One region of the Actinotalea sp. genome, then DNA from elsewhere that is predicted to be linked to it. Evidence: riboswitches for the same ligand, from Rfam matches in the RefSeq annotation. Region 1 holds a riboswitch; the other holds the start of a gene.
The links. A riboswitch is a leader RNA that binds a small molecule or an ion and turns the genes downstream of it on or off. The one in region 1 is predicted to bind ZMP and ZTP.

Region 1 (8,940 bases):
TGCACCTGCGTCCACGTCGAGGCCACGGCGAGCGGGGTGCGGCCACTGGCCTGGACCGTGGCCAGCGCGGCCAGCCAGTCGTCGAACGTCGCGTACCCGGCCGCGGGGTCGAGGCCCGCGTCGGCGAGCACCTGGGGGTTGGCCCACAGGACGTTGGCCCGGTGCAGGTTGGAGGGCACGGCGTAGGGCACGCCGTCGACGCTCACGGCGTCGAGCACGGCGTCCGGCAGGTCCGCCGCCAGGTCGAGGTCCGCGAAGAGGTCCTCGAGGTCCGTCAGGCGACCGGCGGCCACGTGCTCGGCGAGCTCCGCGCCGCCGTGCACCTGGAAGGTGTCCGGCGGGTCGTCGTTGGCCAGCCGGGAGGCCAGGACGTCCTTGGCCGCCGAGCCGGCGCCGCCGGCCACCGCCGCGTCGACGAAGCGGGTCTGCGGGTGCTGCTCCGCGAACACGCGCACGAGGGCGTCGAGGGCCAGCTTCTCCGAGCCGCTGGCCCACCAGGTGAAGACCTCGACGCGCTGCTCGGCGGGCTCGGCGGGTGCGGGTGCGGCAGAGCACGCGGCGAGGCCGACACCCAGCGCGGCGACGACGCCCACGGCACGCGCCGACCGGGCCCACCGGCCCCCCGCTGCTCCCACGCCCGCCTCCGTCTCCCGGCCGGCCACGATGCCCGCCCGACGATCACCGGGGGTGAGCATCCCACGGGAGGTCGGCTCCGCGAGCGCTATCCTCGCGTGTGGCCAAGGACCGGGCGACGCCGGGATCCCAGACGTCGCTCCGCGAGGCCAACAGGGCCAGGATCGTGAGCGCGGTCCAGCAGCGCGGGTCCATCACGCAGATCGAGCTCGCCGGGGTCACCGGACTGTCCGCCGCGACCATCTCCAACATCGTCAAGGAGCTGACGGTCGCCGGGGTGCTGCACACGGCGCCGACGTCGCGCTCGGGCCGCCGCGCGCAGGAGGTCACGCTCGCGCGCAACCTGGGGCTCGTCGCCGGGGTCCACCTGGCCGAGCGCTCGCTGCGCGTGGCCCTGGCCGACGTCACCCACCGCGTCGTGGCGGAGCAGCGGCTCCCGCTCCCGCCGGGCCACCGGGCGGACTCCAGCCTCGACCGGGTCGCGCTGATGATCGAGGAGATGGTCGAGACCGTGGGGGCAGCCCCCTCCGAGGTGCTCGCCGTGGGCGTGGGCCTGCCCGCCCCGATCGACGTCAGCACCGGGCAGGTCTCGGCCGGCGGCATCCTGCGCGGCTGGGGCGGCGTGGTGATCCCCGACGTGCTCGGGCGGCGGCTCGGCATCCCCGTGGTCGTCGACAACGACGCCAACCTCGGAGCGCTGGCCGAGGCCCGGCTCGGTGCTGCCCGCGGCCGGCAGCACGTCGCCTACCTGCGCGTCTCGCACGGCGTCGGGCTCGGCCTGGTGCTCGGTGGGCAGGTGTTCCGCGGGCGCAGCGGAGCGGCAGGCGAGCTCGGGCACCTCGTGGTCGAGGAGGACGGTGAGCCCTGCCGCTGCGGCAGCCGCGGCTGCCTCGAGACGCTCATCGGCGCAGCGCACCTGCTCGCGCGGCTCGCCCCGACCCACGGCCACCTCACGCTGCGCGACGTCGTCGGGCAGGCGATGGTCGGGGACACGGCGTGCCGGGCCGTCATCGCGGAGGCCGGCGAGCGGCTGGGGCGCGTCGCCGCGACCGTGTGCACGCTGCTGGACCCGGAGGTCGTCGTCGTCGGCGGTGACCTTGCGCTCGCGGGTGAGCTGCTGCTCGACCCGGTGCGCACGGCGCTGCACGCGCGCGTGCTCGTCACGGACGCCGGCCCGGTGCCGGTCGAGGCCGCCGCCTTCGGCGGGCAGTCGGAGATGCGGGGGGCGCTGGTGCTCGCGCTGGACACCTACGAGGTCGGGGCCCCGCACGGGGCGAGGGGAGGGGCATGAGACGCCTGCTGACGCTGCTCACGGCCGCGACGGTGCTCGCGCTCGCCGCGTGCGCCGTCCCGGCCGACAGCCAGGCGCCCACCATCGCGCTGCTGCTGCCCGAGTCGAAGACCAGCCGGTACGAGGGGATCGACCGGCCCGTCTTCGAGGAGGTCGTCGCCGAGCGGTGCGCCGAGTGCCGCGTGCTCTACGCCAACGCGGGGCAGGACGCCGCGCGCCAGCAGCAGCAGGCCGAGTCCGCGCTCACCCAGGGCGCCCAGGTGCTCGTCCTGGGCGCCGTCGACGCCTCGGCGGCGCAGAGCATCGTCACCGCCGCCGCCGAGCGCGGGGTCGCGGTCATCGCGTACGACCGGTTCATCGCCGACGCGCCGCTGGACTTCTTCGTGGCGTACGACCCGGTGCGCGTCGGACAGCTCCAGGGGCAGGCGCTCGTCGCCGCCGTCGGGCCCACCGAGCCCGGCGAGGGCATCCTCGTGGTCCAGGGAGCGAGCACCGACCCCAACGTCGCGGGCCTGCGCACGGGCCTGGCCAGCGCCCTGGAGGGCTCGGGGCTGACGGTCCTGGCGGAGCACGAGACACCCGACTGGAGCCCGGACAAGGCCCAGGAGTGGGTGCAGGGCCAGCTCACCCAGTTCGCCGGGCGCGTGGTCGGCGTCTACGCCGCGAACGACGGCACGGCGGGCGGCGCGATCTCCGCGATGCGCGCCGCCGGGCTCGACCCGGTGCCGCCCGTGACGGGGCAGGACGCCGAGCTCGCGGCGATCCAGCGGATCGTCGCGGGGGACCAGTACATGACCGTCTACAAGGCGATCAGCCAGCAGGCGCGCACCGCGGCGGAGCTGTCGGTGCGGATCCTGCGCGGGGAGGTGCCCGCGGCGACCGTCGAGGTCCAGGGCATCCCCTCGGTGCTGCTCGCCCCGGTGGCGGTGACCCGCGAGCGGGTCGCCGAGGTGATCGTCGGCGGCGGCGTGCACAGCGCCGCCGAGATCTGCGTGGAGCCGTACACGGCGGCCTGCCGTGAGCTCGGCCTGGTCGGGACGGAGGATCAGGGATGAACGAGGCAGGACCGGCACCGGTGATCTCGCTGCGCGGGATCACCCACAGCTTCGGGGCCGTGCGCGCGCTCGTGGACGTCGACCTCGACGTGCACGCGCGCGAGGTGGTCGCGGTGGTCGGGGACAACGGGGCGGGCAAGTCGACGCTCGTCGGCGTGCTCGCCGGCGTGCTGGTGCCCGACGCGGGCGAGGTGGTGGTCGAGGGTCGCGAGATGCAGCTCACGTCGCCCGGCCTGGCCCGCGGCCTGGGGATCGCGACCGTGTTCCAGGACCTCGCCCTGTGCGAGGACCTCGACGTCGTGGAGAACCTCTTCCTCGGGCAGGAGCTGCGCCGCGGGCCGGCCCTGGACGAGGTCGCGATGGAGCGCGAGGCCTGGCACCTCCTGGCCCAGCTCGCGGTGCGCGTGCCGTCGGTGCGGGCACCCGTCGCCACGCTCTCCGGCGGGCAGCGCCAGGCGGTCGCGATCGCCCGTGCCCTGCTCGGCGAGCCCAGGGTGCTCGTCCTGGACGAGCCGACGGCGGCCCTCGGGGTGACCCAGACCGCCGAGGTGCTCAACCTCGTCGAGCGCGTGCGCGACAGCGGCTACGGCGTGGTCATGGTGAGCCACAACATGAGCGACGTCCAGGCGGTCGCGGACCGCGTCGTCGTGCTGCGCCGCGGGCGGGTCAACGGCGACTTCGACGCCAACCTCGCCAGCTACGAGGACATCATCGCGGCCATCACCGGTGCCGGCCCGTCCCGACCCGAGCGTCACCGAGGGGAGTCGTCATGAACCTGGGTGACCCGATGCCCGCCGGCGGGGACCGTGCGGTGCGCGAGCAGGCCTCGTGGCGGCACGGCGGCACGCCGTGGGGCCGCTGGCGGGACCGGGACCTCGGCTCCGCGCCGGTGGTCGTCGCCCTGGGCGTGCTCGCGCTGGTGTTCCAGGCGGCCAACCCCAACTTCCTGTCGGCCGACAACCTCGTCAACCTCACCCTGCAGTCGGCGACCACCGGGGTGATCACCCTGGGCATCGTGCTCGTGCTGCTCGTGGGGCAGATCGACCTGTCGGTCGGCGCGGTGAGCGGGCTCGCTGCTGCCGTCGTGGCGGTGGGCTCGGTGCAGCAGGGCTGGCCGCTCGCGGTCGCCGTCCTCGCCGCCGTCGTGCTGGGCGCGGCTGTCGGCGGGGTCTACGGCTGGCTCTTCACGCGGCTGGGCGTGCCGAGCTTCGTGCTCACCCTTGCGGGGCTGCTCGTGGTGCTCGGCCTGCAGGTCCGCGTGCTCGGCAGCACCGGGTCGATCACGCTGCCGTACGAGTCGTGGCTCGTGCGGTTCTCCCAGCAGTCCTTCCTGCCCGACGCGGTCGCGTACGGCGTCGTCGGGCTGGTGCTCGCCGCCTACGCCGCGGCGCGCCTGGTCGAGCGGCACCGGCGCGAGGCGGTCGACCTGCCCGCCGCGACGCTCGCCGCCGTCGGGCTGCGCACCGGTCTGCTCGCCGTCGCGCTCCTGGTGCCCACGTGGTACCTCAACCTCGACCGCGGGATCGGCGCGTCGTTCGCGCTGTTCATCGCGCTCGTGGTCGCCGCGGACCTGCTGCTGCGGCGCACGCGGTGGGGACGCTCGGTGCGGGCCGTGGGGTCCAACGTCGGCTCGGCGCACCGGGCGGGCTTCGCGGTGCGCCGCGTGTACGTCAGCGTCTTCGTCGCGTGCGCGGCACTGGCAGCCCTCGGCGGGGTGCTCTCGGTGGGCCGGCTGGCCGCGGCCAACCAGGGCACCGGCGGCTCGGACACCAACCTCACCGCGATCGCCGCGGCCGTCATCGGCGGCACCAGCCTGTTCGGTGGGCGCGGCAGCGCGTGGTCGGCGGTGCTCGGGGTGCTGGTCATCGGCTCGATCTCCAGCGGGCTGACCCTGCTCAACCTCGACGCGTCGTTGCGCTACATCGTCACGGGCATGGTGCTCGCGCTCGCGGTGACCCTGGACTCGGTGGCCCGCCGCACCCGCCAGAGCCCGGCCCGCTGAGGGCCGACGTCCCCCGCTCGCCCCTGCGGCCGATCGCCGGTTCTCGGCGGTTCTCGGTCGTCTGGCGACCGAGAACCGCGGAGAACCGGGTCGGAGGAGGGGTCAGCGGAAGACGATGGTGCGGCGCCCGTCGAGCAGCACGCGGTGCTCGGCGTGCCAGCGGACCGCGCGGGCCAGCGCCCTGCGCTCGACGTCCTGGCCCAGCGCGACGAGGTCCTCGACCTTGCGCGAGTGGTCCACGCGCTCGACGTCCTGCTCGATGATCGGGCCCTCGTCGAGGTCGCCCGTGACGTAGTGCGCGGTCGCGCCGATGAGCTTGACGCCGCGGTCGTGCGCCTGGGCGTAGGGGCGGGCCCCCTTGAAGCTGGGCAGGAACGAGTGGTGGATGTTGATGACCTTGCCGGTGAGCGTGCGGCACAGGTCGTCCGAGAGGATCTGCATGTAGCGCGCCAGCACCACCAGCTCGACGTCGAGCTCGTCGACCAGCGCGAGCAGCCGCGCCTCGGCCGCGGACTTGGTGTCCCGCGTGACCGGCACGTGGTGGAAGTCGATCCCGTAGAACTCCGCGACGCCGGCCAGCGCCGTGTGGTTGGAGACCACCGCGACGATGTCCAGCGGCAGCCCCTCGGACTGCTGGCGGAACAGCAGGTCGTGCAGGCAGTGGGCCGCGCTGGAGACCATGACGAGCGTGCGCATGCGGCGCCCGACGACGTCGAGCTGCCACGACATGTCGAACTGCTCTGCCAGGGCCCCGAGCGCCTCGTCCAGCTCCGCGCGGGATGCGAGGGACTCGACCTGCACGCGCATGAAGAACAGGCCGGACAGCGGGTCGCCGAACTGCTGGGACTCGGTGATGTTGCCGCCGTGGCTCGCCAGGAGCCCGGCGACGGCGTGCACGATGCCCGGCCGGTCGGGGCAGGACAGGGACAGCACCCAGTGGGTGGGGGCGTGCGGGTTCGCCGTCGTCGCGTCGGTCACGAGGGCTGAGGCTACTCGTCCGGGCCGGAAGATCACCCGCTCGCGGCGTCTCGCCGGCGGGGCGTCCCTCGCACGGGTGCGCCGCGGGGTGCCACCATGGACCCATGAGCGCCCCTGAGGTGAGGATCGACGTCGTCGGCGACGATGCGGCAGGCGAGCTGCTGACGGTGCGGAGGGCCGCGTTCGTCACCGAGGCCCAGCTGTACGGGGACCCGAACATCCCCCCGCTGACGCAGACCCTCGAGGAGCTGCGGGCCGACCTCGCCGACGAGGCCGTCGTGACCCTCGGCGCCTGGATCGGGCACCGGCTCGTCGGGTCCATCCGGGTGGGCATCGAGGGCAGCAAGGCCACGCTCGGCCGGCTGGCGGTGGTCCCCGACCTGCAGCACATGGGCATCGGCACGCGCCTGCTGCTGGGCGTCCCGCCGTACCTGCCGCCGGACACGTCCGAGGTGTGGGTCTTCACCGGTCGCGACTCGCTGCAGAACCTGGCGATGTACACCAAGCACGGCTACCAGCACGAGTACGACGAGGCGGCCGGCGCGCTGACCTACGCGTACCTGCGCAAGATCCTCGGCGACGGGCCGGAGGACGACGACGACGTCGCGGACGAGGTCGACGAGGTCGCAGCCCCCCAGGCCTGAGGCAGTCGCCGGGGCTTGCTAGGCTTGCCCCGTCGCGACTGGCGAACGGGTGGGTCACCACCGGGGAGCGACGGCCGAGAGGCACCGCAGCAGACTTCGGGTCGTACGCCTGGGCCCCGGGTCACCACACGACCGTGTGCGTGCCCGGACAGATCCGGGGTCCCCACGCACACTGCTGAGGCGAGGAGAGCCATGAGCTCCGACGTGATGAACCAGTCCCTGGCCGAGCTGGACCCGGAGATCTCCGCGGTCCTGGACGGCGAGCTCGCGCGCCAGCGCGGGACGCTCGAGATGATCGCCAGCGAGAACTTCGTGCCGCGCGCCGTCCTGCAGGCCCAGGGGTCCGTGCTCACCAACAAGTACGCCGAGGGCTACCCGGGCAGGCGCTACTACGGCGGCTGCGAGCAGGTCGACGTGGCCGAGACCCTGGCGATCGCGCGCGCCAAGGAGCTCTTCGGCGCCGAGCACGCCAACGTCCAGCCCCACTCGGGTGCCACGGCGAACGCCGCGGTGCTGCACGCGCTGATCAGCGCCGGCGACCGCATCCTGGGCCTCGAGCTCGCGCACGGCGGCCACCTCACGCACGGCATGAAGATCAACTTCTCGGGTCGGCTCTACGGGGTCGGCGCCTACGGGGTGGACCCCGACACGTTCCTCGTCGACATGGACGTCGTGCGCCGGCAGGCGCTCGAGCACCGCCCGCAGGTGATCATCGCCGGCTGGTCCGCCTATCCGCGCCACCTGGACTTCGCGGCCTTCCGCTCCATCGCGGACGAGGTCGGCGCCAAGCTCTGGGTGGACATGGCGCACTTCGCCGGCCTCGTCGCAGCGGGGCTGCACCCCAGCCCCGTGCCGCACGCCGACGTCGTCTCCTCGACCGTCCACAAGACGATCGGCGGCCCGCGCTCCGGGTTCATCCTGTCCCGCGAGGAGTACGCCAAGAAGATCGACTCCGCGGTGTTCCCGGGCCAGCAGGGCGGCCCGCTCATGCACGTCATCGCGGCCAAAGCGGTCTCCTTCAAGATCGCGGGCACCGAGGACTTCAGGGCCCGCCAGCAGCGCACGCTCGACGGCGCGCGGATCCTCGCCGAGCGGCTGTCCGCGCCCGACGTCGCCGCGGCGGGGGTCTCGGTGCTCACGGGCGGCACGGACGTGCACCTCGTGCTGGTGGACCTGCGGGCCTCGAACCTCGACGGCCAGCAGGCCGAGGACCTGCTCCACTCCGCAGGGATCACCGTCAACCGCAACGCGGTGCCGTTCGACCCTCGCCCGCCCCGCGTGACGTCCGGCCTGCGGATCGGCACGCCGGCGCTGGCCACCCGCGGGTTCGGCGACACCGAGTTCACCGAGGTCGCTGACATCATCGCCACGGCGCTCATCGCGGGCCGCGGTGCGGACCTGGACGCCCTGCGCGCCCGCGTCGCGCGTCTCGTGGACGACTTCCCGCTCTACCCGGGCCTGGCGCAGTGACCGCACGGATCCTCGACGGGACGGCCACGGCCGCCGCGGTCAAGGCCGAGCTGGCCGAGCGCGTCGTGGTGCTCCGGGCGCGGGGCGTCACCCCGGGGCTCGGCACGGTGCTCGTGGGCCAGGACCCGGGCTCGCAGGCGTACGTGGCGGGCAAGCACCGCGACTGCGCCGAGGTGGGCATCGCGTCGATCCGCGAGGACCTGCCGGCCACGGCCACCCAGGCCGAGGTCGAGGCCGCCGTCGACCGCCTCAACGCGGACCCCGCGTGCACCGGGTACATCGTCCAGCTGCCGCTGCCGAAGGGCATCGACACCAACGCGGTGCTCGAGCGGATCGACCCCGCCAAGGACGCAGACGGCCTGCACCCGACCAACCTCGGGCGCCTCGTGCTGCGGGTCAACGAGCCGGTCACCTCGCCGCTGCCGTGCACCCCGCGCGGGATCCTCGAGCTGCTCGCGCGGTACGGGATCTCGGTGGCGGGCCGGCACGTCGTCGTCGTGGGCCGCGGGACCACGGTGGGCCGGTCGATCGGCCTGCTGCTCACGCGGCGCGAGCACAACGCGACGGTCACGCTGACGCACACCGGGACGGCAGACCTCGGCGCCCACCTGCGCACGGCGGACGTCGTCGTGGCGGCGGCGGGGGTGCCGGGGATCGTCCGGGCCGCCGACGTCAAGCCGGGAGCCGTGGTGCTCGACGTCGGGGTGTCGCGCGTCGCCGACCCGGCCGGCGGCCGGGCGCGGCTCGTCGGTGACGTCGAGGCCGGCGTCGCCGACGTGGCCGCGTGGCTCTCGCCCAACCCCGGCGGGGTGGGCCCCATGACCCGCGCGATGCTGCTGGCCAACGTCGTCGAGGCCGCGGAGCGCG
Region 2 (8,940 bases), on a different contig from region 1:
ACGGGAAGAAGGCGTCCGACGCCGCGACCGCACCGCGCGCCCGCTCGACGTCGCCCGTGTTGGCCCGCTCGACCGCGAGCCGGCAGGAGTCGACCCGGTTCACCTGGCCCATGCCCACGCCGACCGAGGCGCCGTCGTGCGCCAGGAGGATCGCGTTGGACTTCACGGCGCGCACCGCGCGCCAGGCGAACGCGAGGTCCGCCAGCGTCGCGGCGTCGGCCGGCTCGCCCGAGGCCAGGGTCCATGCCGCCGCCGCGTCGCCGCCGCCGTCGACCACGGCGTCGATCCCGTCGCGCTGCTGCAGCAGCATCCCGCCGCTGATGGGGCGCATCTCCACGCCGGAGGCCGTGGGTGCGGCGACCCGCAGCACGCGGACGTTCTTCTTCGCGGCGAGCACCTCGAGGGCGCCGGGCTCGAAGTCGGGTGCCAGGACCACCTCGGTGAAGACCGGCGCGATCTGCTCGGCCGCCGCGACGCTCAGCGGCCGGTTGGTCGCGATGACGCCGCCGAACGCCGAGACCGGGTCGCACGCGTGGGCCCGGGCGTGCGCCTGGGCGACGTCGACACCCACGGCGATGCCGCACGGGTTGGCGTGCTTGATGATCGCGACGGCGGGGGCGTCGTGGTCGTGCGCGGCGCGCCAGGCGGCGTCGGCGTCGACGTAGTTGTTGTAGCTCATCTCCTTGCCGTGCAGCTGGGTGGCCGTGGCGAGGCCGGAGGGCCGGTAGCCGTTCGTGTAGAGCGCGGCGCTCTGGTGCGGGTTCTCGCCGTAGCGCAGCACGGCCGTGCGGTCCCACGTGCCGCCCACCCACGCCGGGAAGCCGGTCGAGACGCCGTCGACGGCGTCGGTCGGCGCCAGCACGTTGCCCATCCAGGACGCGACGGCGACGTCGTAGGTTGCCGTGTGCACGAACGCCGCCGCGGCGAGCGCCCGGCGCTGGTCGAGCGTGAACCCACCCTGCGCGACGGCAGCGACGACGCCGTCGTACCCCGCGGGGTCCACGACGACGGCGACGCTGGGGTGGTTCTTGGCCGCGGCGCGGACCATCGACGGCCCGCCGATGTCGATCTGCTCGACGACCTCGTCCTGGCCGGCGCCCGAGGCGACGGTCGCGGCGAACGGGTAGAGGTTGACGACGACGAGCTCGAACGGCTCGACGCCCAGCTCGGCGAGCTGCGCGGCGTGGTCGGGCTTGCGCAGGTCCGCGAGGATCCCGGCGTGCACGTGCGGGTGCAGCGTCTTGACCCTGCCCTCGAGGCACTCGGGGAAGCCCGTCAGCTGCTCGACGGGCGTGACGGGCACCCCGGCGGCGGCGATCGTGGCGGCGGTGGAGCCGGTGGAGACGAGCTCCACGCCCGCACCGTGCAGCGCGGTCGCGAGGCCGACGAGGCCCGTCTTGTCGTAGACGCTGAGCAGCGCGCGACGGATCGGGCGGCGCGCGTCGGGGGCGATCGGGGCGGGGGTCGGCTGGCTCGACGTCATGACATCTCCTGGCTCGTGCGTGCTCGTGCGTGCTCGTGCTGGGGCGGCACAGCCCACGCGGTGCCCGCGGGGGCTCGGTCGGCACCCAGGCACCCAGGCGGACGGTGCACGGCAGGGAACTGCGGCCGCTCCCCGGTGGTTGGACCCACCTCACGCCAGTCACGGCCGGGGCGAGTCTAGCCGAGGGCTGGCCGGCTCAGAGGTCCGCCAGGACCCGCGCCCTGGCCGCGGCCCGCTCGTCCTCGCTGATCACGCCGCGGGCGTGCAGCGCGTCGAGCTCGGCGAGCCGCTCCTCGACGCTGCGGACCGCGGCCGCTGCCCCCGTGCCCCCCCCGGGCCGGTGCGAGCGCCTGGCTCTGCAGCAGGCGCGCGGCCAGCTCGGCGTCCACCGTCGTCGGGTCGATCCCGTGCCGGACGAGGCGGCCGGTGCTGCGCACGACGAGGACGACGACCACCACCGCCCCGATGCCGATGGCGACGAGCCCCGCCGACCACAGGAGGTCGAACGACGCCGGTACCAGGACCGTCGGATCGGCCATGTCTCCCCCCGCGCTCGTCACCGGCGGCGGTGCCGGCTCCTCGCCACCCTAGCCAACCGTCGGACACACCGACGGGGGCCCTCGGCCGACCGACCGCGGGGGGTCAGCCGGGGTCGACGAGCCGCGCGCGGCCGTGCTCGAGGACGATCCCGCCGCGCACGGCCCGTGCGACGACGTCGACGAGCAGGTCGCGCTCGACAACCTTGATGCGCTTGTGCAGCGCCGCCTCGTCGTCGCCGTCGTGCACCTGGACGGCGGCCTGCGCGAGGATCGGGCCGGTGTCGACGCCCTCGTCGACCAGGTGGACCGTGCAGCCCGTGACCCGCACGCCGTGCGCCAGGGCGTCGCGCACCGCATGGGCGCCGGGGAAGGACGGCAGCAGGGCCGGGTGGGTGTTGAGCACACGGCCGCCGTGCCGGGCGAGGAAGGCCGGGCCGAGGATCCGCATGAAGCCGGCGCAGACCACCCACGCGGGGTCGACGACGCCCACGGCCTGCGCGAGCGCCGCGTCCCACACCGCGCGGTCTGCGAAGTCGCCGGGCGCGACGACGACCGTGGGCACGCCGGCGCCGCGGGCCACCTCGAGCCCGCCGGCCGCCGGGGTGTCGCTCACGACGGCGACCACGCGGGCCGGGAATCCCGGCGCGGCCTGGGCCGCGAGGAGAGCGGCGAGGGTGGAGCCGGCGCCGGAGAGCAGCACGACGACGCGCGCCGGGCTGGGCACGACGGCGGGCCGTGGGCGGGGCGGCTGGGCGTCGGGCGAGGGCGGCGAGGCGGGCACGGGCCGACCCTAGCCCGTGGCCGCGACGGGGGCACCGACGGTCCGGGGTGGGACACTGGCGACGACGCGGCGCGCAGCCCGCTGGACCCGAGGAGCACCGTGACCAACCCCTACGCACCGCCGCAGCGCGGTCGCGACGGTGCGCCACGACCGGTCGACCGCCCGGAGGACGCGCACCGGCACGAGCCCGCCCGGCACCCCGACCGCCCCCCGACGCCCGACCCCCCGCCGCCGGACCCGGTGGCACTGCGTGCGGCCACCCGCCAGGTGCTGCACTTCGCGCTGCTGCTGCTCGCCGCGCTGGCCACGTCGAGCCTCCTCCTGCCGTGGCAGGTCATCGCCCTCGTCCTCACGCTGGCTGCCCTCGTGGTCGGGGTGCGCGCGATGGTCACCGTCATCCGGCTCCGGGTGCGCGGCACGCTGGCACCGGCCCTGGGCGTGGGGCTCGGGCTCGCGGCGCTGCTCGCGCTGTCGTTGACCACCGCGCTGGCACTGTGGCCGCTCCAGATGCAGCTGCAGGAGTGCCAGCGCGACGCCCTGACGATCTCGGCCACCCAGGCCTGCCAGACCCAGTTCGACGACGCCCTGCGCGACCGCCTGGACACCACCCCGCCCGCGGGGGGATGACGGACCCGCCGGTCGGCCCGCGGCCGGTCAGCCGTGCGACGTCGTCCCACGGATCGCGGCCCAGGCCGACCGGGACGCGCGGCGCACGCCCCCGCGGACCACCGGGTCGCCCGGCACCGCGACGAGGAAGGCCCCGGCGAGCACCAGCCCGGCGACGGCGAGTCCCACGAGCGCCACCGACCCGCCGACGACGGCAAGTCGCCCCGGCCCGGCCGAGCCGCCCGACAGCGCCGTGGCGACCGCGGCCAGGGTGCCCGCCGTGACGCCGGCGAGCAGGGCTGCGAGCGGCGCCTCCCAGACGCGCGACGTGCGCAGCGTGCGATGCAGCCACCAGCCGGCCAGCGCGCCGCAGAGCACCACGAGCAGGGGCGCCCAGCGTGCCGCGCCGCCCTCGGCGCCCTCGGGAGGCAGCGCGCCGAGCAGCGGGAGCGCCGGCAGCGGGCCGCCGACGACGTGGCCGGGCGACCACACGGTCCCCGCGCCGACCGCGAAGCCGGGGCCGGCCAACCAGGCCACGGACCAGCCCACGAGGTTCGGCAGCAGCGCGAGCTGGCCGACCGCCAGGACGGCGCCGCCGAACACGTCCAGGCCGAGCGCCGCCACCACGTCCCCGGTCGCGGCGCGGCCCATCAGCACCCAGGCGGCCGTGACGAGCGCGGCGACGGCGAGGAGCGACGACGCGGCGATCGCGCCAGCGGTCCCGCCCACGCGCGCGATCGCCGGGAGGCGCGACCAGGCGGGCCGGGTCGCCTCGCGCAGCGCCCGGGCCGCGATCATGCCGCTGCCCAGGCCCACGGCCGCGACCAGCCCCGCGCCGACCACCAGGCGCACCACCGCACCCGGGCCAGCACCGAGCGGACCGGCGGGGCCGACGCCGAGCGCCACGACGCCCACCATGGCCAGGTAGCCGCCGATGCCCGCGAGCCACGCGGAGCGGGTGGGGCGGGCGGTCCGCCGCGCCGAGGCGGCGGCGGTGAACACCGCGAGCACCGTCATCCCGAGCGGCACGAGCGTGACGCTCCCCCCGCCCGCGTCGACCGACGCGCCGTGGCCGAGCAGCCACAGCACGGCGCCGACGGCCACGGAGCGCGGCCAGCCGATCTCGGCGTTGGCCGGGTCGGCCGACGTCGCGACGTACGCGGCCATGGTCGGGACGACGACGACGAGGAACGAGAGCAGCGCCGCCTGGGCGCCCGCGAGCAGCCCGGAGACCCACCGGGGCGCGCCGTCCGTCGCACCGCCAGCCCGGCCAGGGCGACCGGGTCCCGACGGGGACCGCCGCAGCAGGCCACCGGCACGGGCACGGCCGCGGTCGACGACGTCGCGCCAGCGCTCGACGAGCGCTCCCGCGGCGCGGGGCGCCGGCGCCGCGGGCGGGGTCCCGCGACCGGTCGCCGCCGTGCGCGGGCGCGTGGCTGCGCGGGCGGGGGGCACGGGCGGACGACTCACCCGGCCATCGTCCCTGGCGTCGGCGACCGACCCGGTCTCGCCGCGCCGAGGGGCGGCGGGGAGTCGGCCGAGGGTCGGCCGACGGTCGGCGGGGGGCCGCCCGGCTCAGCGGGTCAGGCCGACAGGATCGCCCGCATGAGCGCAGCGGTCTCCGACGGGGTCTTGCCCACGGCCACGCCGGCGGCCTCGAGGGCCTCCTTCTTGGCCTGGGCCGTGCCCGATGACCCGGAGACGATGGCGCCCGCGTGGCCCATCGTCTTGCCCTCGGGGGCGGTGAAGCCCGCGACGTAGCCCACGACGGGCTTGGTGACGTGCTCGGCGATGAACGCCGCCGCGCGCTCCTCGGCGTCACCGCCGATCTCGCCGATCATGACGATCGCGTCCGTGTCGGGGTCGGCCTCGAAGGCCGCGAGGGCGTCGATGTGGGTGGTCCCGATGATCGGGTCGCCACCGATGCCGATCGCGGTCGAGAACCCGAAGTCCCGCAGCTCGTACATCATCTGGTAGGTCAGGGTCCCGGACTTGGAGACGAGGCCCACCCGGCCCGCACCCGAGATGTCCGCCGGGATGATCCCGACGTTCGACCGGCCGGGGCTGATGATGCCCGGGCAGTTGGGGCCGATGAGCCGCACCCCGGCCGCCTGCGCCGCGGTGAAGAACTCGGCCGTGTCCGCCACCGGGACGCCCTCGGTGATGATGACGACCAGCGGGATGCGCGCCTCGATCGCCTCGAGCACGGCGCCCTTGGTGTGCGCGGGCGGAACGAAGACCACGGACACGTCCGCCCCGGTCGCGGCCATCGCCTCGGCGACCGTGCCGAACACCGGCACGGCGACCTCGCCGTCCGGCCCGGGGAAGGTGACGCTCGTGCCGGCCTTGCGCGGGTTGACGCCGCCGACGACGGCGGTCCCCCCCGCGAGCATCCGGGTGGTGTGCTTGGTGCCCTCGGCGCCCGTCATGCCCTGGACGATGACCCGGGAGGCCTCGGTGAGGAAGATCGCCATGGTGGTTCGTTTCTCCGGTCGGGTCGGTCAGGCGGCTGGGACGGTCACGGTGCGGCGGTGGCGGCGTGCGCGAGGCGCGCGGCCTCGTCGGCCCCGCCGTCCATCGTGTCCGCCAGGGTGACCAGCGGGTGGGCGGCCGCGGCGAGGATCGCGCGACCCTCGGCGACGTTGTTGCCGTCGAGGCGCACCACCAGCGGCTTGGTCGCGTGGTCGCCGAGGATGTCCAGCGCCGCGACGATGCCGTTGGCGACGGCGTCGCACGCGGTGATCCCGCCGAAGACGTTGACGAAGACGGCGTGCACCTGGGGGTCGGACAGGATGATGTCCAGCCCGGCGGCCATGACCGACGCCGAGGCGCCGCCGCCGATGTCGAGGAAGTTGGCCGGCTTGACCCCGCCGTGCGCCTCGCCCGCGTACGCGACGACGTCGAGCGTGCTCATGACGAGCCCCGCACCGTTGCCGATGACGCCCACGGAGCCGTCGAGCTTGACGTAGTTGAGGTCCGCGTCCTTGGCCCGCGCCTCGAGCGGGTCGGCGGCGGCGGTGTCCTCGAGCTCGGCGTGGTCGGGGTGGCGGAAGCCCGCGTTCTCGTCGAGCGTGACCTTGCCGTCCAGGGCGACGACGGCGCCGTCGGTGGTCCGGACCAGCGGGTTGACCTCGACGAGGGTGGCGTCCTCCTCGCGGTACACCGTCCAGAGCTTCTGGATGACCTCGGCGACCTGCGGCGCGACGTCGGCCGCGAAGCCGGCTGCGGCGACGATCTCGGCCGCCTTGGCCGCGTCGATGCCGACGATGGGGTCCACCGCGACCCTGGCGAGCGCGTCGGGGCGCTCGACGGCGAGCTGCTCGATCTCCATGCCTCCCTCGACGGAGCACATCGCCAGGTAGCGGCGCTCGGCGCGGTCCAGCAGCACGGAGAAGTAGTACTCCTCGGCGATCCGGGCGCCGGCCGCGACCATGACGCGGTGGACGGTGTGCCCCTTGATGTCCATGCCGAGGATCTCGCCGGCCTTCTCGCCCGCCTCGTCGGGGTTGTGCGCGAGCTTGACGCCACCGGCCTTGCCGCGTCCGCCGGTCTTCACCTGGGCCTTGACGACGACCGTCCCGCCGCCGAGGCGCTCCGCGGCGGCGCGGGCCTCCTGCGGGGTCGTGGCGACGATGCCGCCCAGCACGGGCACGCCGTGCTTCTCGAAGACGTCCCGCGCCTGGTACTCGAACAGGTCCACCCTGCCCCGCCCTTCCTGGATCCCGGCCGCGTGGGGCCACGTCGCCGGGACCGATGGTAGCCGGGGGCCGGAGGTCTCTTCACATCGAGAGACCGCGGCACGCGGCACCCCGGCGCGGCGGCGACCCTGCCACCCGGCGTCAACGTGGGTTGACATCCGGTAGCGCGTCAACCTAGATTGACAGGCATGACCGAGATCCCCTCGCTCCAGGAGGCCGTGGGCGCCGAGCCCGGCACGGGCCTGCGGGCCGTGCGTTCCCTGCGTCTGCTGGCCGATCGCCTCGAGGACCTCCAGGTGAGCAGGGCGCGGACGCTGGGCTGGACCTGGCAGGAGATCGCCGACCAGCTCGGGGTGACCCGGCAGGCGGTGCACAAGAAGCACGGTGCCGCACGAGACCCCCGGAGGGCATGATGTTCGATCGGTTCACCCGCGGCGCACGCGCCGTCGTCGTCGACGCCCAGGTGCACGCCCGCCGGCTGGGCTCGCCGCGGATCGGCCCCGAGCACCTCGTGCTCGCCGCGCTCGTCGCCGAGGGACCGACGGCCCGGGCACTGCACGACGCCGGGCTGCGCGCCCCCGCCCTGGAGGCCGTCATCGCCCCGGCAGACGACATCGACGCCGAGGCCCTCGGCGCGATCGGCATCGACCTCGGTGCCGTCACCCGCGCTGCCGACGAGCTGTTCGGCGCCGGGGCGTTCGACTCGGCAGGAGCCCGCACGCGCGGCCGGGCCGGTCGGCACCTGCCGTTCACCGCCGAGGCGAAGGAGGCCCTCGTGGTCGCCCTGCGCGAGGCGAGGCTGCTCGGCGACCGCGAGATCCGGACCGAGCACGTCGTGCTCGGCGCCACCGCACCCGGCGGCGGCGGCGCCAGGGCGCTCGACCGGTGCGGGGTCGACGCCGAGGCCGTCCGGGCGGCGCTGCTCGCCGCCCGGGACGCCGCCTGATCCCCCGCCACCGGCCCCTGGCCAGCGGGCGCACGCGCTCGTCCCGGCGGCGCCCGCCGGCCCCGAGGACTGGCGCCCCGGGGGTCGCACCCGGGACGCTGGGCCGATGACCGACCAGCCCGACGCCTCCGCGACCCCGGCCGCGACCCCGGTGGGCACGGGCGCGCCACGGGCGGGAGCCGTCGCGCCGGCCCCGGCGCGGGTCCGGACCGCGCGCCTGCTCGCCCTCGCGGCGCTGCTCGGCGGGGTCGTCTCGGTGGTCGCGTACGTGTTCGTCGTCCTCGTGCACGAGGCGACGCACCTCGTCTGGGTGGCCCTGCCCGGCCTGTGGGGCGCCGACGAGCCGCCGGCGTGGTGGGTGGTGACCGTGCTCGTCGTCGGTGCCGCGGCGGTGCACGGGGCCGTGCGACTCCCGGGGCACGGCGGGCACCATCCGCTCGACGGCCTGGCGTTCGACATCGGACCGCGCGCACTGGGCTCGACCCTGCTCGCGGCGCTGGCCACGCTCGTGGCGGGCGCCGTCGTCGGGCCCGAGGCGCCGCTGCTCGCGATCGGCACCGCGCTCGCGCTGACCGTCTCCACGCGGGTCGCGCGCGGCGAGGTCCAGCCCCTCGTGCTGGCCACCGCCGCGGCGGCCCTCGGCGTGGTCTTCGGCAACCCCCTCGTGACCGGCATCCTGGTGCTCGAGTCCCTCGTCCTGGCCGGCGAGCAGGTGGGGCGTCGCGAGCTGCTGCTGCACCGCCTGCTGCCGCTGCTCGCGGCGCTCGGCACCGGCTACGTCGTCCGTGTGGGGCTCGGCGGGTGGACCGGTGTGCCCGTGCCGTCGCTCGCGATCGACGGCCTCGAGGCCTACCCGTCGGCGCTCGTGGTGGACCTGCTCGTGGGCG

Region 2: linked by a shared signal. The riboswitch ahead of purH (bifunctional phosphoribosylaminoimidazolecarboxamide formyltransferase/IMP cyclohydrolase) and the one ahead of glyA (serine hydroxymethyltransferase) in region 1 are both predicted to bind ZMP and ZTP.

Annotation. Positions count from the first base shown of each region.
Region 1 is NZ_DAORSQ010000002.1:8,499-17,438, forward strand. Features, by position in the region: gene PKY62_RS00425 (ABC transporter substrate-binding protein) at 1-635, opposite strand, end outside; gene PKY62_RS00430 (ROK family transcriptional regulator) at 734-1,924, shown strand; gene PKY62_RS00435 (sugar ABC transporter substrate-binding protein) at 1,921-2,979, shown strand; gene PKY62_RS00440 (ATP-binding cassette domain-containing protein) at 2,976-3,752, shown strand; gene PKY62_RS00445 (sugar ABC transporter permease) at 3,749-4,981, shown strand; gene purU (formyltetrahydrofolate deformylase) at 5,084-5,959, opposite strand; gene PKY62_RS00455 (GNAT family N-acetyltransferase) at 6,064-6,603, shown strand; ZMP/ZTP riboswitch at 6,628-6,725, shown strand; gene glyA (serine hydroxymethyltransferase) at 6,796-8,073, shown strand; gene PKY62_RS00465 (bifunctional methylenetetrahydrofolate dehydrogenase/methenyltetrahydrofolate cyclohydrolase) at 8,070-8,940, shown strand, end outside.
Region 2 is NZ_DAORSQ010000039.1:8,165-17,104, reverse strand. Features, by position in the region: gene purH (bifunctional phosphoribosylaminoimidazolecarboxamide formyltransferase/IMP cyclohydrolase) at 1-1,483, opposite strand, end outside; ZMP/ZTP riboswitch at 1,568-1,656, opposite strand; gene purN (phosphoribosylglycinamide formyltransferase) at 2,126-2,746, opposite strand; gene PKY62_RS06230 (hypothetical protein) at 2,903-3,430, shown strand; gene PKY62_RS06225 (cell division protein PerM) at 3,458-4,879, opposite strand; gene sucD (succinate--CoA ligase subunit alpha) at 4,993-5,883, opposite strand; gene sucC (ADP-forming succinate--CoA ligase subunit beta) at 5,928-7,109, opposite strand; gene PKY62_RS06210 (RNA polymerase subunit sigma-70) at 7,296-7,520, shown strand; gene PKY62_RS06205 (Clp protease N-terminal domain-containing protein) at 7,520-8,053, shown strand; gene PKY62_RS06200 (chloride channel protein) at 8,160-8,940, shown strand, end outside.